Regions from separate parts of the Thauera sp. WB-2 genome, predicted to be linked through region 1. Evidence: predicted binding sites of a transcription regulator. Region 1 holds the regulator's gene; each other region holds the start of a gene.
The links. Region 1 encodes sigma-54, which starts transcription at its own class of promoters, with help from an activator protein. Its sites were predicted from a motif close to TGGCACGCTTNCTGCTNA; they were not measured.
Positions count from the first base shown of each region.

Region 2: cydP (cytochrome oxidase putative small subunit CydP) is a predicted target of sigma-54. The motif match lies at 3,677-3,694, and genes of this name have one in related genera.
Region 3: LQF09_RS02050 (HupE/UreJ family protein) is a predicted target of sigma-54. The motif match lies at 2,783-2,800, and genes of this name have one in related genera.
Region 4: LQF09_RS15470 (PEP-CTERM sorting domain-containing protein) is a predicted target of sigma-54. The motif match lies at 1,795-1,812, and genes of this name have one in related genera.

Region 1 is NZ_CP088935.1:3,838,589-3,843,359, forward strand. Features, by position in the region: gene recA (recombinase RecA) at 33-1,064, shown strand; gene recX (recombination regulator RecX) at 1,081-1,530, shown strand; gene lptB (LPS export ABC transporter ATP-binding protein) at 1,517-2,239, shown strand; gene LQF09_RS17520 (RNA polymerase factor sigma-54) at 2,262-3,728, shown strand; gene hpf (ribosome hibernation-promoting factor, HPF/YfiA family) at 3,746-4,069, shown strand; gene ptsN (PTS IIA-like nitrogen regulatory protein PtsN) at 4,206-4,691, shown strand; gene hprK (HPr(Ser) kinase/phosphatase) at 4,660-4,771, shown strand, end outside.
Region 2 is NZ_CP088935.1:1,625,207-1,629,977, reverse strand. Features, by position in the region: gene LQF09_RS07430 (SLAC1 anion channel family protein) at 1-695, shown strand, start outside; gene LQF09_RS07425 (MBL fold metallo-hydrolase) at 762-1,622, shown strand; gene LQF09_RS07420 (SulP family inorganic anion transporter) at 1,635-3,377, shown strand; gene cydP (cytochrome oxidase putative small subunit CydP) at 3,722-3,919, shown strand; gene LQF09_RS07410 (cytochrome ubiquinol oxidase subunit I) at 3,909-4,771, shown strand, end outside.
Region 3 is NZ_CP088935.1:476,357-481,127, forward strand. Features, by position in the region: gene LQF09_RS02035 (DEAD/DEAH box helicase) at 1-437, shown strand, start outside; gene LQF09_RS02040 (cysteine hydrolase family protein) at 450-1,052, opposite strand; gene LQF09_RS02045 (LysR family transcriptional regulator) at 1,168-2,046, shown strand; gene LQF09_RS02050 (HupE/UreJ family protein) at 2,101-2,691, opposite strand; gene LQF09_RS02055 (sensor histidine kinase) at 2,901-4,280, opposite strand; gene LQF09_RS02060 (nickel-dependent hydrogenase large subunit) at 4,324-4,771, opposite strand, start outside.
Region 4 is NZ_CP088935.1:3,365,438-3,370,208, forward strand. Features, by position in the region: gene LQF09_RS15465 (methyl-accepting chemotaxis protein) at 1-1,674, shown strand, start outside; gene LQF09_RS15470 (PEP-CTERM sorting domain-containing protein) at 1,903-2,718, shown strand; gene LQF09_RS15475 (low molecular weight protein-tyrosine-phosphatase) at 2,788-3,225, shown strand; gene LQF09_RS15480 (DUF1538 domain-containing protein) at 3,696-4,771, shown strand, end outside.

The DNA of each region.
Region 1 (4,771 bases):
CATAATCCGCCAATCACACAGGACGCACCTCCATGGACGACAACAAGGCCAAGGCCCTCGCCGCCGCGCTCTCCCAGATCGAAAAGCAGTTCGGCAAAGGGTCGATCATGCGCATGGGCGACGGCAACGTCGAACGTGACATCCAGACCGTCTCCACCGGCTCGCTCGGCCTCGACATCGCGCTCGGCCTCGGTGGCCTGCCGCGCGGCCGGGTCGTCGAGATCTACGGCCCGGAATCCTCGGGCAAGACCACGCTGACCCTGCAGGTGATCGCCGAGATGCAGAAGCTGGGCGGCACGGCAGCCTTCATTGACGCCGAGCACGCGCTCGACGTCGGCTACGCGGAGAAGCTTGGCGTCAATATCCAGGACCTGCTTATCTCGCAGCCCGACACCGGCGAGCAGGCGCTCGAGATCGCCGACATGCTGGTGCGCTCCGGCGGCGTGGACGTGGTCGTCGTCGACTCCGTCGCCGCGCTCACCCCCAAGGCCGAGATCGAGGGCGAGATGGGCGACCAGCTCCCCGGCCTGCAGGCGCGCCTGATGTCGCAAGCGCTACGCAAGCTCACCGCCAACATCAAGCGCACCAACACGCTGGTGATCTTCATCAACCAGATCCGCATGAAGATCGGCGTCATGTTCGGTAGCCCGGAGACCACCACGGGCGGCAATGCACTCAAGTTCTATGCCTCGGTGCGCATGGACATCCGCCGCACCGGCACGATCAAGAAGGGCGACGAGGTGGTCGGCTCCGAAACCCGAGTCAAGGTCGTCAAGAACAAGGTCTCGCCCCCCTTCAAGGAGGCCCACTTCGACATCCTCTACGGCGAAGGCATCTCGCGCGAGGGCGAGATCATCGATCTGGGCGTGACACACAAGATCGTCGACAAGTCGGGCGCCTGGTATGCCTACCAAGGCGACAAGATCGGCCAGGGCAAGGACAACTCACGCGAATTCCTGCGTGCGAATCCGACGCTTGCGCGCGAAATCGAAAACAAGGTCCGCGTCGCCGTCGGCCTGCCCGAACTGCCGCCAGCGGCACCGGCAACGGCCACGGAAAGCTGAGCCAAGCCAGGACACCATGGGCGCCCCCAGCCTGCGCGAACGCGCGCTTCGCCATCTTGCCCGCCGCGACCACTCGCGCGCGGAGTTGACGCGCAAGCTGGCCGCCCACGGCGAGGCTGACGAGGTGCAGGCAGTGATCGAGCGCATGGGCGAGCTCGGCCTGCAGTCCGACAGCCGCTACGCCGAAGCCTACGTGCGCACCCGCGCCAACCGTTTCGGCGGCAGCCGGCTGCGCAGCGAGCTGGCGCGGCGCGGGATCGACCGTGAACTGATCGAGGCAACACTCGCCACGGAGTGCGTAGAATCGGAACTGGAGCGTGCCCGCGCAGTGCTGCGCAGCCGCTTCCAGGCGGCCCCGGCGGATGCGCGCGAATGGGCACGCCAGGCCCGTTTCCTGCAAACCCGCGGCTTTGCACCCGAACTGATCCGCAAGCTGCTGAAAGAACCCCGCGATGAGTCTGCTTAAGGTCTCCAGCCTGCAAAAGCGCTACAAGGCGCGCACCGTGGTCCACGACGTCGGCTTCGAGGTCGGTTCGGGCGAGGTCGTCGGCCTGCTCGGCCCCAACGGCGCCGGCAAGACCACCTGTTTCTACATGATCGTAGGCTTGGTCCGTGCCGACGGCGGCCAGATCAACCTCGACGGCACCGACCTCACCCACCTGCCGATCCACGCCCGTGCGCGTCTGGGCCTGTCCTACCTGCCGCAGGAGATGAGCGTCTTCCGCAAGCTCACCGTGGCCGAAAACATCCGTGCCGTGCTCGAGCTCCAAGGGCTCGAGGCGCACCAGGTGAAGACCCGGCTCGACGAACTGCTGCTCGAGCTTGGCATCAACCACCTGCGCGACAACACCGCCGTCTCACTCTCCGGCGGCGAGCGCCGGCGTTGCGAGATCGCGCGCGCACTTGCAACCGACCCGCGCCTGATCCTCCTCGACGAACCCTTCGCAGGGGTCGACCCGATCGCGGTGATCGACATCCAGAAGATCATCCGCTTCCTCAAGGAGCGCGGCATCGGCGTGCTGATCACAGACCACAACGTGCGCGAGACGCTCGGCATCTGCGATCGTGCGTACATCATCAGCGAGGGCCGGGTACTGGCAAGCGGCGAACCGGCCGAGATCATCGACAACGAAAGGGTGCGCCAGGTTTACCTGGGCGAGCATTTCCGCCTGTGAATCCGCGCGCGCGTCGACAGCGATGAAACCAAGCCTCCAGCTCAAGCTCTCCCAGCACCTTACCCTGACGCCGCAGCTGCAGCAGTCGATCAAGCTGCTGCAGCTGTCGACCATCGAGCTGAACCAGGAGATCGAGCGCTTCCTGCTCGAGAACCCGATGCTCGAGCGCAGCGACGGCGACGGTGTCGAGTTCGTACCACCGCTTCCACCGGGCAGCCCCCCCGAACACGAGGCCAGACAGCAACAGGCGAACACCCCCGAGGCGCCAGCCAGCGCTACGGACAGCGACGCCGGCGACCATGCCGACCATGGCAGCGCCGACGAAGGCATGGACTGGTCCAATGTCGGCAGCGGCGCATCGAGCCGCAGCGAGGACGACGACGACGTCGATTACCAGGAACTGCAGGCGGCCGGCGTCTCCCTGCGTGAACACCTCGACCAGCAGGTGTCGCTGTCGCCGCTGTCAGACCGCGACCGCGCCCTCGTGCGCTTCATCATCGAAGCCTTGGATGACGACGGCTACCTTCACCAGCCGCTCGATGAGCTCCTCGAACTGCTTCCGGACGACGCCGACGTCGATGTCGATGACCTGAGCATCGCGCTGCGCCACGTACAGAACCTCGAGCCCGCAGGCATCGGCGCGCGCAGCCCCAGCGAATGCCTGTCGCTGCAGCTCCGTACCCTGCCGGCTTCGGCGACGCGCACGCTCGCGCTCGAGATCGTCGACAAGCACCTCGAGCTGCTCGCCGAGCGCAACTTCGTCAAGCTCAAGAAGCTGACCGGCTGCGACGACGAGGCCCTGCGCGCCGCCCATGCCCTGATCTGCAGCCTCGATCCCCACCCCGGCTCGCGTTACTCGAACGCCGAGACGCGCTACGTACTGCCGGATGTGGTCGTACGCAAGCTGCGCGGGCGGTGGACGGTCAGCCTGAACCAGGAGGCAATGCCGCGTCTGCGCATCAACCGCCTGTATGCCAGCCTGCTGCAGCAGAACCGCGGCCAGGGTGGCGGCCTGAGCGGACAGTTGCAGGAGGCACGCTGGCTGATCAAGAACGTGCAGCAGCGCTTCGACACCATCCTCCGGGTGTCCCAGGCCATCGTTGACCAGCAGAGGCAGTTCTTCGATCATGGGGAGGTGGCAATGCGGCCACTCACCCTCCGGGAGATCGCGGACCAACTCGAGCTGCACGAGTCCACCGTGTCGCGCGTGACCACGCAGAAGTACATGGCGAGTCCGCGCGGGGTGTTCGAACTCAAGTATTTCTTCGGTAGTCACGTCGCCACCGACACCGGTGGAGCGGCCTCGTCTACGGCGATTCGCGCGCTGATTCGCCAACTGGTTGACGCCGAGGACAGCAAGAAGCCGCTGTCCGACGCCAAGATTGCCGAAGTCCTTGGCCAGCAGGGTATCGTGGTCGCACGGCGCACGATCGCCAAGTATCGCGAATCCCTCAATATCCCGCCGGTCAGCCTGCGCAAATCCATCTGACAAAAACAGGAGTCAACATGAATCTCAACATCACCGGGCGCCACGTCGAAGTCACTCCGGCCATTCGCGACTACGTCACCTCCAAGCTTGATCGCGTCATCCGTCACTTCGACAACGTCACCAGTGTCGCGGTGATCCTCTCGGTCGAGAAGCTCAAGCAGAAGGCCGAGGTCACCCTGCACGTGCGCGGCAAGGACATCTTCGTCGAAAGCGATGATGCCGACCTGTACGCGGCCATCGACGCGATGACCGACAAGCTCGACCGCCAGGTGCAGAAGTACAAGCAGAAACTGGCCGACCACAACCACGAGACGATCAAGCACCAGGCCCCCGAAGCCTGACGCTTTCGTTTCAGCCCCACGTCCGGGGTATGGTTATAATGCGCCCGTTTCCAAGACGCGGCGCCAGCATGCCCCGGGACGGCCGGTCGCACCCTGCGACCGGAATGCCTGCGATATTGCGCGAACCCTCCAGCGAATGAGCCTGATATCCCAACTCCTGCCACTGTCCAATGTGGTGGTCGACCTCGACGCGAGCAGCAAGAAGCGCGTCTTCGAGCAGGCGGGCCTGCTGTTCGAAAACAATCAGGGCATCGGGCGCAGCACCGTGTTCGACAGCCTGTTCGCGAGGGAGCGCCTCGGCTCCACTGGCCTCGGCCAGGGCATTGCGATTCCGCACGGGCGCATCAAGGGTCTCAAGGAGGCGGCAGGTGCATTCCTGCGCCTTGCGAGCCCGGTGCAGTTCGACTCGCCCGATGGCCGCCCGGTGAACATGTTGTTCGTGCTGCTGGTCCCCGAGCAAGCCAACGAGACCCACCTGCAACTGCTCTCCGAGCTGGCTCAGATGTTCAGCGACCGCGGCTTCCGCGAAGCGCTGCAAGCCGCGCCGGATGCGGACCATATCCACCAGATGTTCATGAACTGGGGCGCCGATGCGGCAGACCAGCGTCGCGCGGCTGTATGAGGCGCATCGCGACAACCTGCAGCTGAACCACATCAGCGGCAACCTCGGCGCGAGCCTCGCGGTCGCCGAGGACCGCATGT
Region 2 (4,771 bases), 2.1 Mb from region 1:
CCATCGGCCTGCTGCTGCTGTCGATCGCCTGGGCGCAGGACGCCCCGACCGTCGCGCCGTGGATGTGGGGCATCGGCGCCGCGGTGCATCTCATGTTCACACTGTTCGCCATGAGCAGCTGGATCCACCACACCCACTACGACATCAAGCACGCCAACCCGGCCTGGTTCATCCCCGTGGTGGGCAACATCATCGTGCCGATCGCCGGCGTGCGCTTCGCGCCGGCGGACATCAGCTGGTTCTTCTTCAGCATCGGGTTGGTGTTCTGGCTGGTACTGATGACGATCGTGCTGTACCGGCTGTTCTTCCACGAACCGCTGCCCGCGCGCCTTACACCCACGCTCTTCATCCTGATCGCGCCGCCTTCGGTCGGCTTCCTGGCCTATGTCGCACTTACCGGCCAGGTCGACGCCTTTGCCCGCGTGCTCTACTTCACCGCGCTGTTCCTGACCCTGCTGCTGGCCAGTAACGCCGTGCGCTTCTTCCGCCTGCCCTTCTTTATCTCGGCGTGGGCCTACTCCTTCCCGCTGGCGGCGATGACGATCGCCACCTTCGAGATGAGTGCGCGCAGCGGACTGCCTTTCTACGCGGGGCTTTCCTGGCTGATGCTCGCGGTGCTCAGTGGGGTCGTAGCGCTGCTCGCATGGAAGACCTTGGCTGCGGCTCACCATGGCAAGATCTGCTTGCCGGAATAGACGTGCGACACGAGCGCATCCTGCGCGATGAGCGCATTCTCAACACTTCAACATGGAGGTTTGGCCATGCAACGTGCTGACATCCAATCCTTTTTCGATCCGACCACCTTCACCGTAACGCATATCGCCTCTGACCCGGCTAGCCGCCGCGCGGCAATCATCGACAGCGTGCTCGACTACGACCCCAAATCCGGGCGCACATCGCGCACCTCCGCCGACAAGGCCATCGCTTACGTACGCGAGACCGGTCTGACGGTCGACTGGCTGCTCGAGACCCACGCCCACGCCGACCACCTGTCTGCCGCGCCTTACCTCAAGCAGCAGCTCGGCGGCAAGATCGGCATCGGCGCGCATATCCGCCAGGTGCAGGGCGTGTTCAAGGACATCTTCAACGCCAAGGACATGAACACCTACGGCGCCGAGTTCGACCACCTGTTCGAGGACGGCGAGCGCTTCCGCATTGGTGAGCTGGACGTCGAGGTGATGCACACCCCCGGCCATACGCCGGCCTGCCTCACCTACATCGTCGGACCGGACGCCTTCGTCGGCGACACCCTGTTCATGCCCGACTACGGCACCGCGCGCTGCGACTTCCCCGGCGGAGATGCAGCCATGCTGTTCCGCTCGATCCGCAAGGTGCTCTCGCTGCCACCCGAGACGCGGCTGCACCTGTGCCACGACTATCCGCCCGACGACCGCGCCCCGGTGTGGGAAACAACGGTCGCAGAGCAGAGGGCGAAGAACATTCACATCCATGACGGCGTGACCGAGGCCGACTTCGTCGCCATGCGCACCGCGCGCGACCGTACGCTGGCCATGCCGACGCTGCTCCTGCCGGCGATCCAGGTCAATGTGCGTGCGGGCGAGCTGCCACCGGCCGAGGACAACGGCGTGCATTACCTGAAGATACCGATCGATCTGCTTTAGGCACGCCATCCCATGCCCACGACGACGGCCGCCGCCCCCCGCACCCTGCTCGCGCGCTGGCACGACTACCGGCTCGGTGCACTCAGCGACGACCTGATCGCGGCAGTCATCGTCACCATCCTGCTGGTACCGCAGAGCCTGGCCTACGCCATGCTTGCCGGCCTGCCGCCGGTGGTGGGCGTGATGGCGAGCCTGCTGCCCATCGTCGCCTACGCCGCCTTCGGCTCCAGCAGCAGCCTCGCCGTGGGGCCGGTGGCGGTGCTGGCGATGATGACGGCGCAGGCGGTCGGCGGCGTCGCCGCCGCGCATCAGATCACGCCGCACCTGGCGGCACTGGTACTGGCGCTGGAGATGGCGGCGGTATTTCTCATCGCCGCGCTGTTCCGCCTCGAGACGCTGGCGGCGCTGCTCGGCACGCCGGTGCTGCACGGCTTCATCACCGGTGCCGCGCTGGTGATCGCGATCGGCCAGCTCCCCGCACTGCTGGGGGTGCAGGCTGGCGGCAGCACGGTAGTCGCACTGTGGCAGTCGCTCGCCGGCGCCAGTCACCCGTTGCCCCATGCGACCACCGCACTCATCGGCGTGCTGGCGCTTGCGCTGATGTGGGCCCTGCGCCGGCACGGCAGCCCCGTGCTGCAAGGCCTGGGCTTCAGGCCCCGGACTGCGCAGTTGCTGGCGCGTACCGCGCCCATCGTCGTGGTCGCGGCTGCGATCGCCTGGGTCGCCGGCTTCCCGCACCTGAATGAGGGAGTCGCCCTGTCGGGCGGCATCAGCCTTGGCGAGGGCCTGGCCTTCCCAATGCCGTGGACGGCGCCCTTGCCGGTGTGGCGTGAACTGCTTGCCCCGGCGGTACTGCTGGGACTGGTGGCGTATGTCGAGAGCCTCGCCGTGGCCGAGGCCCTCGGCGCACGCCGCGGCGAGAAGGTATCGCCCCGGCGCGAACTCTTCGGCCTGGCAGCGGCCAACGCCGCGGCCAGCGTGTCCGGCGGCATGCCGGTCACCGGCGGCTTCGCGCGCAGCATCGTCAACTTCGACGCCGGCGCTCGCACGCGCATGGCCGGCGTGTGGACCGCGCTCTTCCTCGCGCTGGCGATCGCGCTGCTGGGCGACGTGCTGCACTACCTGCCGCGCGCCGTACTTGCCGCGACCATCGTCGTGGCCGTACTGTCGCTGGTGGATTTCGCGCCCTTCGTGCTGGCGTGGCGCTACTCGCGCACCGAGTTCGCCCTGATGCTGATGGTGGCGGTGCTGACGCTGACGGTGGGGGTGAAGGAGGCCTTGCTCGCCGGTGTGGTCGGTGCCGTCGGCCTGCTGCTGCAGCGCACCGCCCGCCCCCACTGGACCGAGGTCGGGCGCCTGGCCGGCACCGACGTATTCCGCAACGTCAATCGCTTCGAGGTAGAGACGCTGCCCGAGGTCCTGTCGATCCGGGTCGATGAGAGTCTGGTGTTCACCAACTCACGCTGGATCTCCGAGACGCTGTCGTCTGCCCTGGCGCGCCGCCCGAACCTGCGCCACGTGGTGCTGATGATGAGCGGGGTCAATGGCATCGACCTCACCGGCCTAGAGGTCCTGATGCAGCTAGATCGCGAACTGCGCGCCAAGGGCCTGCAGCTGCATTTCTCGGAACTGAAAGGTCCGGTGCGGGACCGCCTGGACCGGACCGGGGTGACAGCGTGGCTGTCGGGCCGCATCTTCATGACTCAGGCCGAAGCCTTCAATACCCTCGCCAGAAACTGCTGCGGCGCCCACTGACGCGGGCGCAATGCACGCCTTGACGCAGCCACTGCGGCCTGCGTCCGCCTAGCTGGCGTCGCGCGCGTGATCGTGCGCCACTGCGGGCTTCTCCACGCCCCGCGAGCCGGCACAAGTGCTCACAGCGTTCCGTGACGCCGCGCTCTGGCGCACAACCTTCCACCGCTGCCACTTTGACACTTCAAGGGTGCACGAACTGCCACATCTGCAGACAGCAGCAGTGACAGCCCTCTCCCCTGAGCAAGGGATCTACCCGCAAGTACCTTGATTCAACTCAAATCCAGCCCATTCGGCGACGCTGGCACGGGACTTGATAAGCACCCCCTTATCAAAAGGAGTTCCGCATGAACCTGCCAGATCAAGGCCTGCTGCGCCATCTCGTCGTCGTCGTACTGATCAAGCTCGCGCTGATCACGGCGCTGTGGTGGGCCTTCATCCGCGACGCACGCGTATCGGTCGACAGCTCGACCATGGCCGCACAGGTTTCCCGTTCAACTCCGCCATCGCATCGACCACCTCCAGGAGAAACCCATGGTCAGTGAGCAACTCGTCGACCTGTCGCGGCTGCAGTTCGCAGCCACGGCGATGTACCACTTCCTCTTCGTGCCGCTCACGCTCGGCATGGTGTGGATGCTGGTCATCATGGAAAGCGTCTATGTCATGACCGGCAAGACGATCTACAAGGACATGACCCGCTTCTGGGGCAAGCTCTTCGGCATCAACTTCGCACTGGGCGTCACCACCGGCATCACGCTGGAGTTCCAGTTCGGCACCAACTGGGCCTACTACTCGCACTACGTGGGCGACATCTTCGGTGCGCCGCTGGCGATCGAGGGTCTGATGGCCTTCTTCCTCGAATCGACCTTCATCGGTCTGTTCTTCTTCGGCTGGGACCGCCTGTCGCGCCAGCAGCACCTGCTGGTGACGATCCTGATGGCGGTGGGCACCAACCTGTCGGCGCTGTGGATCCTGATCGCCAACGGCTGGATGCAGAACCCGGTGGGTTCCGAGTTCAGTTTTGAAACCATGCGCATGGAGCTCACCGACTTCTGGGCGGTGGTGTTCAACCCGGTGGCACAGGGCAAGTTCGTGCATACGGTGTCGGCGGGCTACGTGACCGGCGCCATGTTCGTGCTGTCGATCTCGGCCTGGTACCTGCTGCGCGGGCGCGATGTGGAGTTCGCCAAGCGGTCGTTCCGCATCGCTGCGGCCTTCGGCTTCGCCTCGATCTGCTCGGTGATCGTGCTTGGCGACGAATCCGGCTACGCGCTCGGCGAAGCACAACAGACCAAGCTCGCGGCAATGGAGGCGATGTGGGAGACCGAACCAGCCCCGGCCAGCTTCAACGTCATCGCCGTGCCCAACGAAGCCGAGATGAAGAACGACTTCGCCAT
Region 3 (4,771 bases), 950 kb from region 1:
GCCAGGGCCGCATCGGCGTGCTGGTGGCGACCGACGTCGCCGCGCGCGGCATCGACGTTGCCGGCATCAGCCACGTCATCAACTTCGACCCGCCGCGCCAGGCTGAAGACTACGTGCACCGCATCGGCCGCACCGGCCGTGCGGGGCGCGATGGCGTGGCGATCACGCTCTCCGGGCCGCGCGAAACCGGCCTCATCCGTGCCATCGAGCGCTTCACGGGCGATCGCCTTGCGGTGCACACCATTCCCGGCATGGAGCCGTCGCCGCGCAAGCCTGCCGGCCCGCGTCCGGCTGGCAACGGTGGTCGCCGCTTCGGCAGCGGCGGTGGCTTCGGCCGTCCGGGTGGTGACGCACGCCGCAGCGGCGGCGGCTTTAGCCGCGACGGCCACCCCTCGCGCAGCGAGCGCAGCCACGGCGACCGCCGCTCGCGCGGCTGAGCGTAAGGACGCTCAGTCGGGAATCGCCGAACTGTCCGCCACCACAACGGCGAACAGGTCGGCGAGCGCGGCGAGCGCAGCAGACTGCAGGCTTGCCGCCTCGACCACGCTGCCGTCGGCTGCGGGTAGCGCCCGGGTTGCAGTGGCTGCGGCGGGTACGGTCACTGCATAGCCGAGGTTGAAGGCACCGCGCGCGGTTGAGTTGATGCACATGTGCGTCATGAAGCCGGTGATCACCAGGTTGTTGACGCCAGCGGCTTTCAGGTGCGCATCGAGGTCGGTGCCGACGAAGGCGTTCGGGTAGTTCTTGACCACCACCGCCTCGCCGGCAGCCGGCGCGACCTTATCGGCGATTGCGCCGCACTCGGCGCTCGGGTCGTAGGGCGAGCCCGGACCGGCGTCGTGCTGGATGTGCACGACCGGGATCTTCAGCGCACGCGCACGCGCCAGCAGCCGCGCGCACTCGTCCAGCGCCGGCTCTACCCCCTGGAGTTGCATCACGCCGTTGCGGTACGTGTTCTGGGCATCGACGATGACCAGTGCCGACTCCGACAGACGGGCCGGTGTTGCCGGCAGCCCCGAAAGCGCGCGCAGGGTGGTGGAAGCGATACTCATCGACAGTCTCCTTGTGTGGTCGAGGAACAATCCAATCAGGCTACCCGCGGCTTGACGTCTGCGTAAATGTACATTCCTGCCTTACACTGCGGCATTTTTGCAGGGGCTGTCGGGCATGAACTGGGACGATCTGCGCATTCTCGTCACCCTCGGCAGGGAGGGTACGCTGGCCGCCACGGCGCGCCAGCTCGGCGTGGATCAGACCACCGTTGCCCGCCGCCTGCGCGCGCTCGAGCAGAGCCTGGGGACGCCGCTGTTCGAGCGTGACGAAGGCCTGTGGCGGCCTACCGCAGTCGGTAACCGGGTGCTCGAGAGAGCGGGCCGGATCGAGGAGGATGTGGCGGGAATCGGCCGCCTGGCCGAGGCCGGTGCGGGCAAGGTCGGCGGCGTGCTTCGCGTCACCGCAGTGAGTGCGCTGATCGCCGACTGGCTGGTGCCGCGGCTGGCGGATTTCTATGCCCGCCACGGCGAGGTCCGGGTCGATCTGGTGGCCAGCAACGACAACCTCAACGTTGCGCGGCGCGAGGCCGACATTGCCATCCGCCTGGCTCGTCCGGCGAGCGGCGACTTTCTCATGCGCAAGCTGGCGGACATGGGCTTCGCGCTCTACGGCGCAGCGCGCGGCGATCTGGCAGTCAGTGCCGGCGATTGGGTGGCCTACGGCGAGGATCTCGATCACACGCCTGAGATGCGGCGCCTGCAGGCCATGCTCGGCAGCGGGCGCATCCGGCTGCGTACCAATGACGTGCGCGCCTTGCTGCAGGCCGTCGCTGACGGTATCGGCCATGGTCTGCTGCCGTGCTTTGTGGCCGACCGCCACCCCGGCCTGGTGCGCCTGTCCGGTTCGGCGCCGATCCTGAGCCGGGAACTGTGGATGCTGATTCATCCCGATGCGCGTCCGCTGGCGCGTGTCGCCGTGATGGCCGACTGGCTGGTGGAGCGCTTCGCCGCCGATGCGGATGGTCTGGGAGGGCGGCTCCAGCGGCTGCGTTGAGCCGCGATGGGCTGTTGGCGCTTGATCAGGATCAGGCCTGGCACCCCCGGGGCCTTACCCCCCGAGCAGCGCCAGGCCGACGCCTGCGATGCCACCTCCGCCGAGGCGCATCGCCAGGCGTCCGCGGCGGGTGTCGGGCAGGCTGCGTGCCAGGAAGAATCCGGCGACGTGCAGTGCGGTGGTCGCAAGCGCAAAGCCGAGGCTGTATGCGAAGACCGATCCGTCCCCCATTTCTGCGTGGTGTGCATGCCCGTGAAAGAGCGCGAGGCTGGCGACCAGTGGCAGTGCCGCACCAAGTGGCAGGCGCACCAAGCAGGCGACGAGCAGGCCCAGGACCAGCACGGATGCGGCGATGCCAGTCTCCACGGCGGGCAGCGCAATGCCAGCCGCGGACAGCGCCGCGCCGGCGAGCATCGCCAGCACGAAGGTGGCGGGCAGCGTCCAGCGTGCTGACGCTTGCTGGCGGGCGGCAAAGAGCCCCACCGCCACCATGGCGAGCAGGTGGTCGAGCCCGCCGAGGGGGTGGGCCAAGCCGCTGGCGAGGCTGGCCACCTCATGGCCGGGGTGGGCAAGCGCCGGCAAGGTGGTCGAGGCCATTGCGAAGGCGGCGAGCGGGCGAGCGATGGAGGCGGGCAGTGCGGGCATGGGGGTCTTCCTCGGCAGCGTGGGGCGGAGTTGCAGTCGGGGGCTTCAGCGGGGGGGCTTCAGCGGCTATGCGGAAAGGTGACGCATCCTCCTAACAAGTTGCGTGCCAGCATCGCTACCTGCCCCTAAGCCCCTGTTCGTGAGGTGTTGCTGCAGGCCAGCCTGGTCGCGCCCCAATCATTCATGCTTCCACGGTGGAAAGCACGTGATCAGTCCGGGTTCATGCTCCGGGCGCTCGCCGCCCCTGTGCTGGATGCGAGGGGGAGCGACAGGCTGAGCACCGCGCCGCCGGTTGCGGCGTTCGCGGCGCTCAGCCGACCGCCGTGGCGCTCGACGATGCCGTAGCTGATCGAAAGCCCCAGGCCGGTGCCCTTGCCCACCGGCTTGGTGGTGAAAAAGGGGTCGAAAATGCGGCCGATGAGCGTTTCCGGGATGCCCGGGCCGTTGTCCGTGAAGCGGACCAGGACATTGTTCTCCCCGAACTGTGCTTCGATGCGCAGCCGGGGAGGAGGCTCGCCCTGGCTGGCGGCATCCCAGGCGTTCTCGATGAGGTTGGTAACGACCTGCTGCATGCGTCCCGGCGAGCCGCGCACCGGGATCCGGCCCGGCAGCGCGAGCTCCACCCGCAGGCCTCCGTTCGCCGCCTTCCCTACCCAGCGCACGGCACGCTCGATGACCTCGACGAGATCGAAATCCTCGACCTCGTCCCGATCCATCACCGAGAAGCGCTTCAGTCCGTCCACGATCGCACGGGTGCGCTCGGCGCCTTCGATCGTGCCCTCGATCAGCGAAGGCAGGTCGGCGAGGATGCGGTCGATGCGCAGTGTTCGGCGTGTGTCGGCAAGCTGCGCGGTGGGCGCACCATCATGGATGGACTGGACGTAGCTGCCGAGACGCTCGGCATAGCGGCGCAGGGCGTGCACGTTGCCGAGCACGAAGCTGATCGGGTTGTTGAGCTCGTGCGCCACGCCCGCCACCAGACGGCCGAGCGAGGCCATCTTCTCGGCATGGAGCAGCTGTTGCTGGGTGCGCTTGAGGTCCTCGTGGGCCTGGTGCAGAGCTTGGTAGGCACGCCGCAGCTCGCCCACCGGACGTCCGGTGATGACCATGCCGAGCGACTTGCCGACGGCGCTGAAGCGCGGCGTGCAGTTGAGCGAGACCGGGACAGCGCTGCCGTCGCGCGCCCGCAGCGCGAGCTCGCAATCGTGCACCTCACGCTCGCCCTGTTCGAGCAGGCGACTACGGGCCTCCTCGGCGGTCGCCGGGTCGGCGAGAAGCTCGGTGAGCGGTGTGCCGCGCAAGGCGTCGATGCTGCGTCCGCAGAAGTCCTCCAGCGAGCGGTTGGCGTCCTGGATCAGACCGTGGCGGTCACATACCAGCATGATGTCCGACATCGAGGTGAGCACCGACAGGATGAAATGCTGGGATTCCTCGAGCTTCGCGTTCTTCTGTTCGAGCGCGACCTCATACTGCAGCAGGTCGGAGTACACCTCGTCCATCTTGTCGATGACCTCCAGCCAGACATCCTCGCTTACGCCGATTAACTCGCCCGGGTGGGCGGTGTGCCGCACAGGGCCGTCCTCTTTCATGTGCTCGGCTCCGCTCAAGTTTGCGGGAGACATGGCCTTGCCCTCAATGGACAGTGCAAGCCATGCATGGGTCGAAGGAGCGCACGATGTGCTGCACGGCCAGTGGCACGCGTTCGCCCTCGCCGGCGGGTGCACCCACCAGGGCCTGCTCGAGCGCGCCGGGCTGGCCGCCGGCATCGCGCGGGGAGAAGTTCCAGGTGGTCGGGGCGATGATCTGGTAGTTGGCGATCACGCCCTTGCGGATCACCAGCCAGTGGCCCAGCGCGCCGCGTGCCGCCTCGACCAGGCCACTGGCGTTCGCCTCCTCGGGCACCGCGCCCTGTCTGCAGAAGGGCGCGCCGGGCACGAGCGCCTGCACCCAGGACTCCATCGCCGGCAGGACGAGGGCGAACTCCATCACCCGTGCAACCACCCGACTAAGGACGTTGCCGCCATCGCGCGCCACCAGCTCGCGCAGCAGGGGATGCCCATCGACCACCTGGCGCGCGAGC
Region 4 (4,771 bases), 470 kb from region 1:
ACCGCCGACACGCCGACCGCCCAGAAGCAGGTCGCCGACGTCGAAAGCCAGCTCGCCCAACTCGCCGACATCCGCAGGCAGGCGCAACAACTGAGCATCGCCATCGGCGAGAGCACGCGCTACTACACCGCCACCATCGACAACCTCATCCAGCTCGCCGCGGGGGCCGCGCATTACAACTCCGACCCCTTGATCGGACAGCGCTCCACTGCGCTCGAAGCGCTCATCCGCGCCAAGGAAGCCGCAGGCCAGGAACGCGCGCTCGCCACCGCCGCCTTCAGCGCCGACTGGGTCACGCCCGAGCAGCACCGCACCATCAGCGAACGCATCAACCGCCAGCGCGCCTTCTTCGAGCTGTTCGGCTCGGTGGCGGGCAGCGACGCCCGGGCCGCGCTCAAGCAGATCGAGGCTTCGCCCGAACTCGAAGCCGTCAAGCGCATGCGCGATGTCATGAGCGAGCGCATGACGTATGGCGAATTCGGCATCAAGGGCGCCGACTGGTTCGCGACCAGCACCGCCTACATCGACCGCCTCTACGCCCTGGAGCGCCAGGTCAACGGCGAGATCGCCAAGCTCGCAGGCGAACTGGTCGACAGCAGCACGCGCACCCTCTACATCACCATCGGCCTGTCGGTACTGGCCATTGGCGCCACGCTGGTGGTGTCGGCCCTGCTCGGGCGCAGCATCAGCCGCCCGCTCAGCCAGGCCGTGCGCATCGCCGAGCAGGTTTCCAGCGAAAAGGACTTCACCCGCAGCATCCCGGTCGAAGGCGTGACCGAAGTGCAGCGCACCGCCCAAGCGTTCAACAACCTCATCGGCACCTTCCGCCACATCCTGTCCGAAGCGCGCACGTCCAGTGAGGGGGTGTCGTCCGCGGCGGCGTCCATCTCGGCATCGAGCACCCAGCTCAGCCGCAGCGCCGACATCCAGGCCGAATCGGCCGCCACCGTGGCCGCTGCCGCCACCGAAGTCTCGAGCAGCGTCAGCGAGACGGCCACGCGCGCCGCCACGGCTGCCGAACTGGTCGACAAGGCCTCGGCCGACACGCACTCGGCGCTGGACATCATGCAAGAGATGGTCGGCCGCGTGGAGCAAGCCGCCAGCCAGGTCACCGCGTCGCAGGCCGACGTTCAATCGCTGGCTGCCAGCTCCAAGCAGATCGGCGGCATCGTCGGCGTCATCCGCGAGATCGCCGAGCAGACCAACCTGCTCGCCCTCAACGCCGCCATCGAGGCCGCGCGTGCAGGCGAGCAAGGCCGCGGCTTCGCGGTCGTCGCCGACGAAGTGCGCAAGCTCGCCGAACGCACCGCCTCGTCGACCCGCGAGATCAGCACCCTCATCCACGAGATCCAGCAACACGTCGACAGCACCGTCGACTCGATGCAGGCCGCGGGCGTCAACGTCAGCGGCAGCCTCGAGCTCGTATCGCGCACCGAAGCCGCGCTACGCAGCATCGGCGACAGCTCCGAGCGCGTCGCACAGAGCGTGCAGGGCATGGCCCACACCATCCGCGAGCAGGACATCGCCATCCAGCAGGTCGCATCCAACGCCGAGCGCATCGCCGCCATGACCGAAGAAAACAGCGGCGCCGCACGCACCAGCTCGGACACGGCCGAAGAGCTCGCCCGCGTCGCAAGCGCGCTGTCGAGCCTTGTGGGGCGCTTCCGCACCTGACACCGAGGTCGCGGCACAAGGCTGGCAAGCCGCCCCCGAGTGTCGGTTTTTTTTACACCGGGGGCATAAGCACCCCCATCAAACCGAGTCATCCATATAAAAATCAATAAGTTGTATTTCTGGCATCCGACTTGCTTTGTTGCCACAGCGATTAAGCTCACGCTTGGCACCACCCGGCCAGGCGCAATCTCTTAACCGGTTCAACAACCGATTAAAAGGACCCAGACAATGAAGAAATACGCCCTTCTCGCCGCGACCGCCGCCCTCACCGCCGTGTCGACCGGCGCCTCGGCCGCCTACGTCAGCAACGTCCAGTCGCTGGCTGGCGACTTCGCCATCAGCGGCTTCGCCGACGGCACCCCGCTGACCTACAACGTGGCGCTCACCGGCCTGTCCGGCAGCCTGTCGCTGGCCGCTGGCCCGTCGGGCAGCTACACCGTCAGCGTCGGCCCCGGCCTCGCCGGCGGCACCGGCTACGCCGAAGCCACCTTCTTCGCCGGCCCTGGCGGTACCGTCAGCCGCACGATCAGCTCGAACGTCCAGGTGTTCTCGGGCGACCTCAACGTCTCCGGCCTCACCCCGGGCGTGTATCCGTTCGTCTTCGGCATGGGCCTGATCTCCAGCCCGATCTCGTTCGGCTTCAGCGGCAGCTATGACGGCGCTACCACCATGGGCGTGCTCGGCCTGCTCAACGGCCTGCTCGGCACCTCGTTCAGCGACCCCACCGGCGCTGGCACCGTCGCCATCACCGGCACCATCACCGACACCAGCGTGACCATGTCCATCACCGAAACGGCCTCCGGCTGGGACGGCGCTGGCGTGCTGCTGGCTGCTGCCGACTACGCTGCCTTCCTGCAGGGCCGTCCGGACTCGCAGGCCGAGCGCATCGCTTACATGCAGAGCCCCACCTACAACCTGACCGACGGCAGCTTCGCCATGCGTAACATCGCCGTCACCGCCGTGCCCGAGCCCGCTTCGCTGGCGCTGCTCGGCCTCGGTCTGGCTGGCCTGGGTGTGATGCGCCGCCGCAAGCAAGCTGCCTGATCTTTCGGTCACGCCGCACCAGCCGACGCCCTCGCAAGGGGGCGTCGGCTTTTTTCTTATAATGCCGCCATGTTCGAAAAGATCCTCACCCTCTGCACCGGCAACATCTGTCGCAGCCCGCTCGCCGAGGCCGTGCTACGCCAGCGCCTGGCCGATCGTGGCCGCACGGCCACCGTCGCCTCTGCCGGCACCGGCGCCCTGGTCGGCCACGCTGCAGACGCCGACACCCAGGCCATCGCGCTTGCCCGCGGTATCGACCTCTCCGCCCACCGCGCCCGTCAGCTCACCCCCGAGATCAGCCGCTGGGCCGACATCATCCTGGTGATGGAAAAACACCACCTCGAATACGCCACCCACCTCGACCCCACCGCACGCGGCAAGCTCTTCCTGCTGGGGCACTGGTCCAAGGTCGAAGTCCCCGACCCCTACCGCCTCAGCCAGGACCACCACGCCCTGGCCTGCGACATCATCTGCGCAGCCACCGACGACTGGCTCGCCCGCCTGTAAACCCCGTTGAAAAGCTCGCGGCTGGCGCCGCTCCTACAGCAAACCCAGCGCACGTCGCCCCCTGTAGGAGCGGCGCAAGCCGCGAGGGGTTGAAGGCGACGGGGGTAGGCGGGCGGCCGTTGAAAAGCTCGCGGCTGGCGCCGCTCCTACAGCAAACCCAACGCGCGTCGCCCCCCCGTAGGAGCGGCGCAAGCCGCGAGGGGTTGAAGGCGACGGGGGCCGGTGGGCGGCCGTTGAAAAGCTCGCGGCTGGCGCCGCTCCTACAGCAAACACAGCGCACGTCGCCCCCTGTAGGAGCGGCGCAAGCCGCGAGGGGTTGAAGGCGACGGGGGCCGGTGGGCGGCCGTTGAAAAGCTCGCGGCTGGCGCCGCGCCTACGGCAAACCCAACGCGCGTCGCCATCGACTGGCCCCGATTCCTGGGCGCCATGCGAAAATGTCGGTCGAACATCTCTCCATCAGGTGACCGCGCTTGAACGGCCTCAAGGATTTCCTGCACCTCCTGCAGCACTCCTTCCGCAACCTGCTCCCCATCGTCGTCGTCGTCGCCTTCTTCCAGGCCATCGTCTTGCAGACGGTGCCGGATGGCCTGGGGTCGATGGTTGCGGGCCTGCTGGTGGTGGTGGTGGGCGTGGCCCTGTTCCTGCAAGGGCTGGAGCTGGGCATCTTCCCGATCGGCAAGAACCTCTCCAACGCCTTTGCCAAGCGCGGCTCCCTGCCACTGCTGATGGCGTTCGGGTTCGCGCTCGGCTTCTCCGCGGTGATCGCCGAGCCAGCGCTGATCGCCGTCGCCAGCCAGGCCGAAACGATCAGCGCCGGGCGAGTCGACGGATTCACCCTGCGCCTACTGGTGGCGACATCGGTCGGCGCGGTGGTTGCGCTCGGCGTGGTGCGCACCATCCTCGGCCATTCGCTGCACTGGTACATGATCATCGGCTACCTGCTGGTGGTCACCGTCACCTTCTTTGCCCCCGAGGAAATCGTCGGCCTCGCCTATGACTCGGGCGGGGTCACCACCAATATCGTCACCGTGCCCCTGATCGCCTCGCTCGGCATCGGCCTGGCGGTATCGATCCGCGGCCGCAACGCGCTCGCACACGGCTTTGGCCTGGTCGCGCTGGCGGTGATGGTGCCGATGATCTCGGTGCAGCTCTACGGCGTCTTCGTCTACAGCCTCGGCGCCGCCCCCGCGCTCGCCGCCGCGCAGCCCGCGGCCGGCATCGCACAGGCCGCTGCGGCCGCAATTCCCGAGCCCGCCGGCATGCTCGGCGCACTCACCGGCATGCTCGTCGACCTGCTCACCATGTTCCGCGACGTGGCGCCGATCATCGTCGTCATCCTGTTCTTCCAGTACGGCGTGATCCGCAAGCCGATCGCCCACCTGCACAAGGTCGTGGGCGGCTTCGTCATGGTCATCGTCGGCCTCTATGCCTTCGTGATCGGGCTCAAGCTCGGGCTCTTCCCGGTCGGGCGCGCCATGGCAGAACAGCTCGTCGCCCTCGACACCTACACCTGGGTATACCTGTTCGCACTGTCGATCGGCTTTGC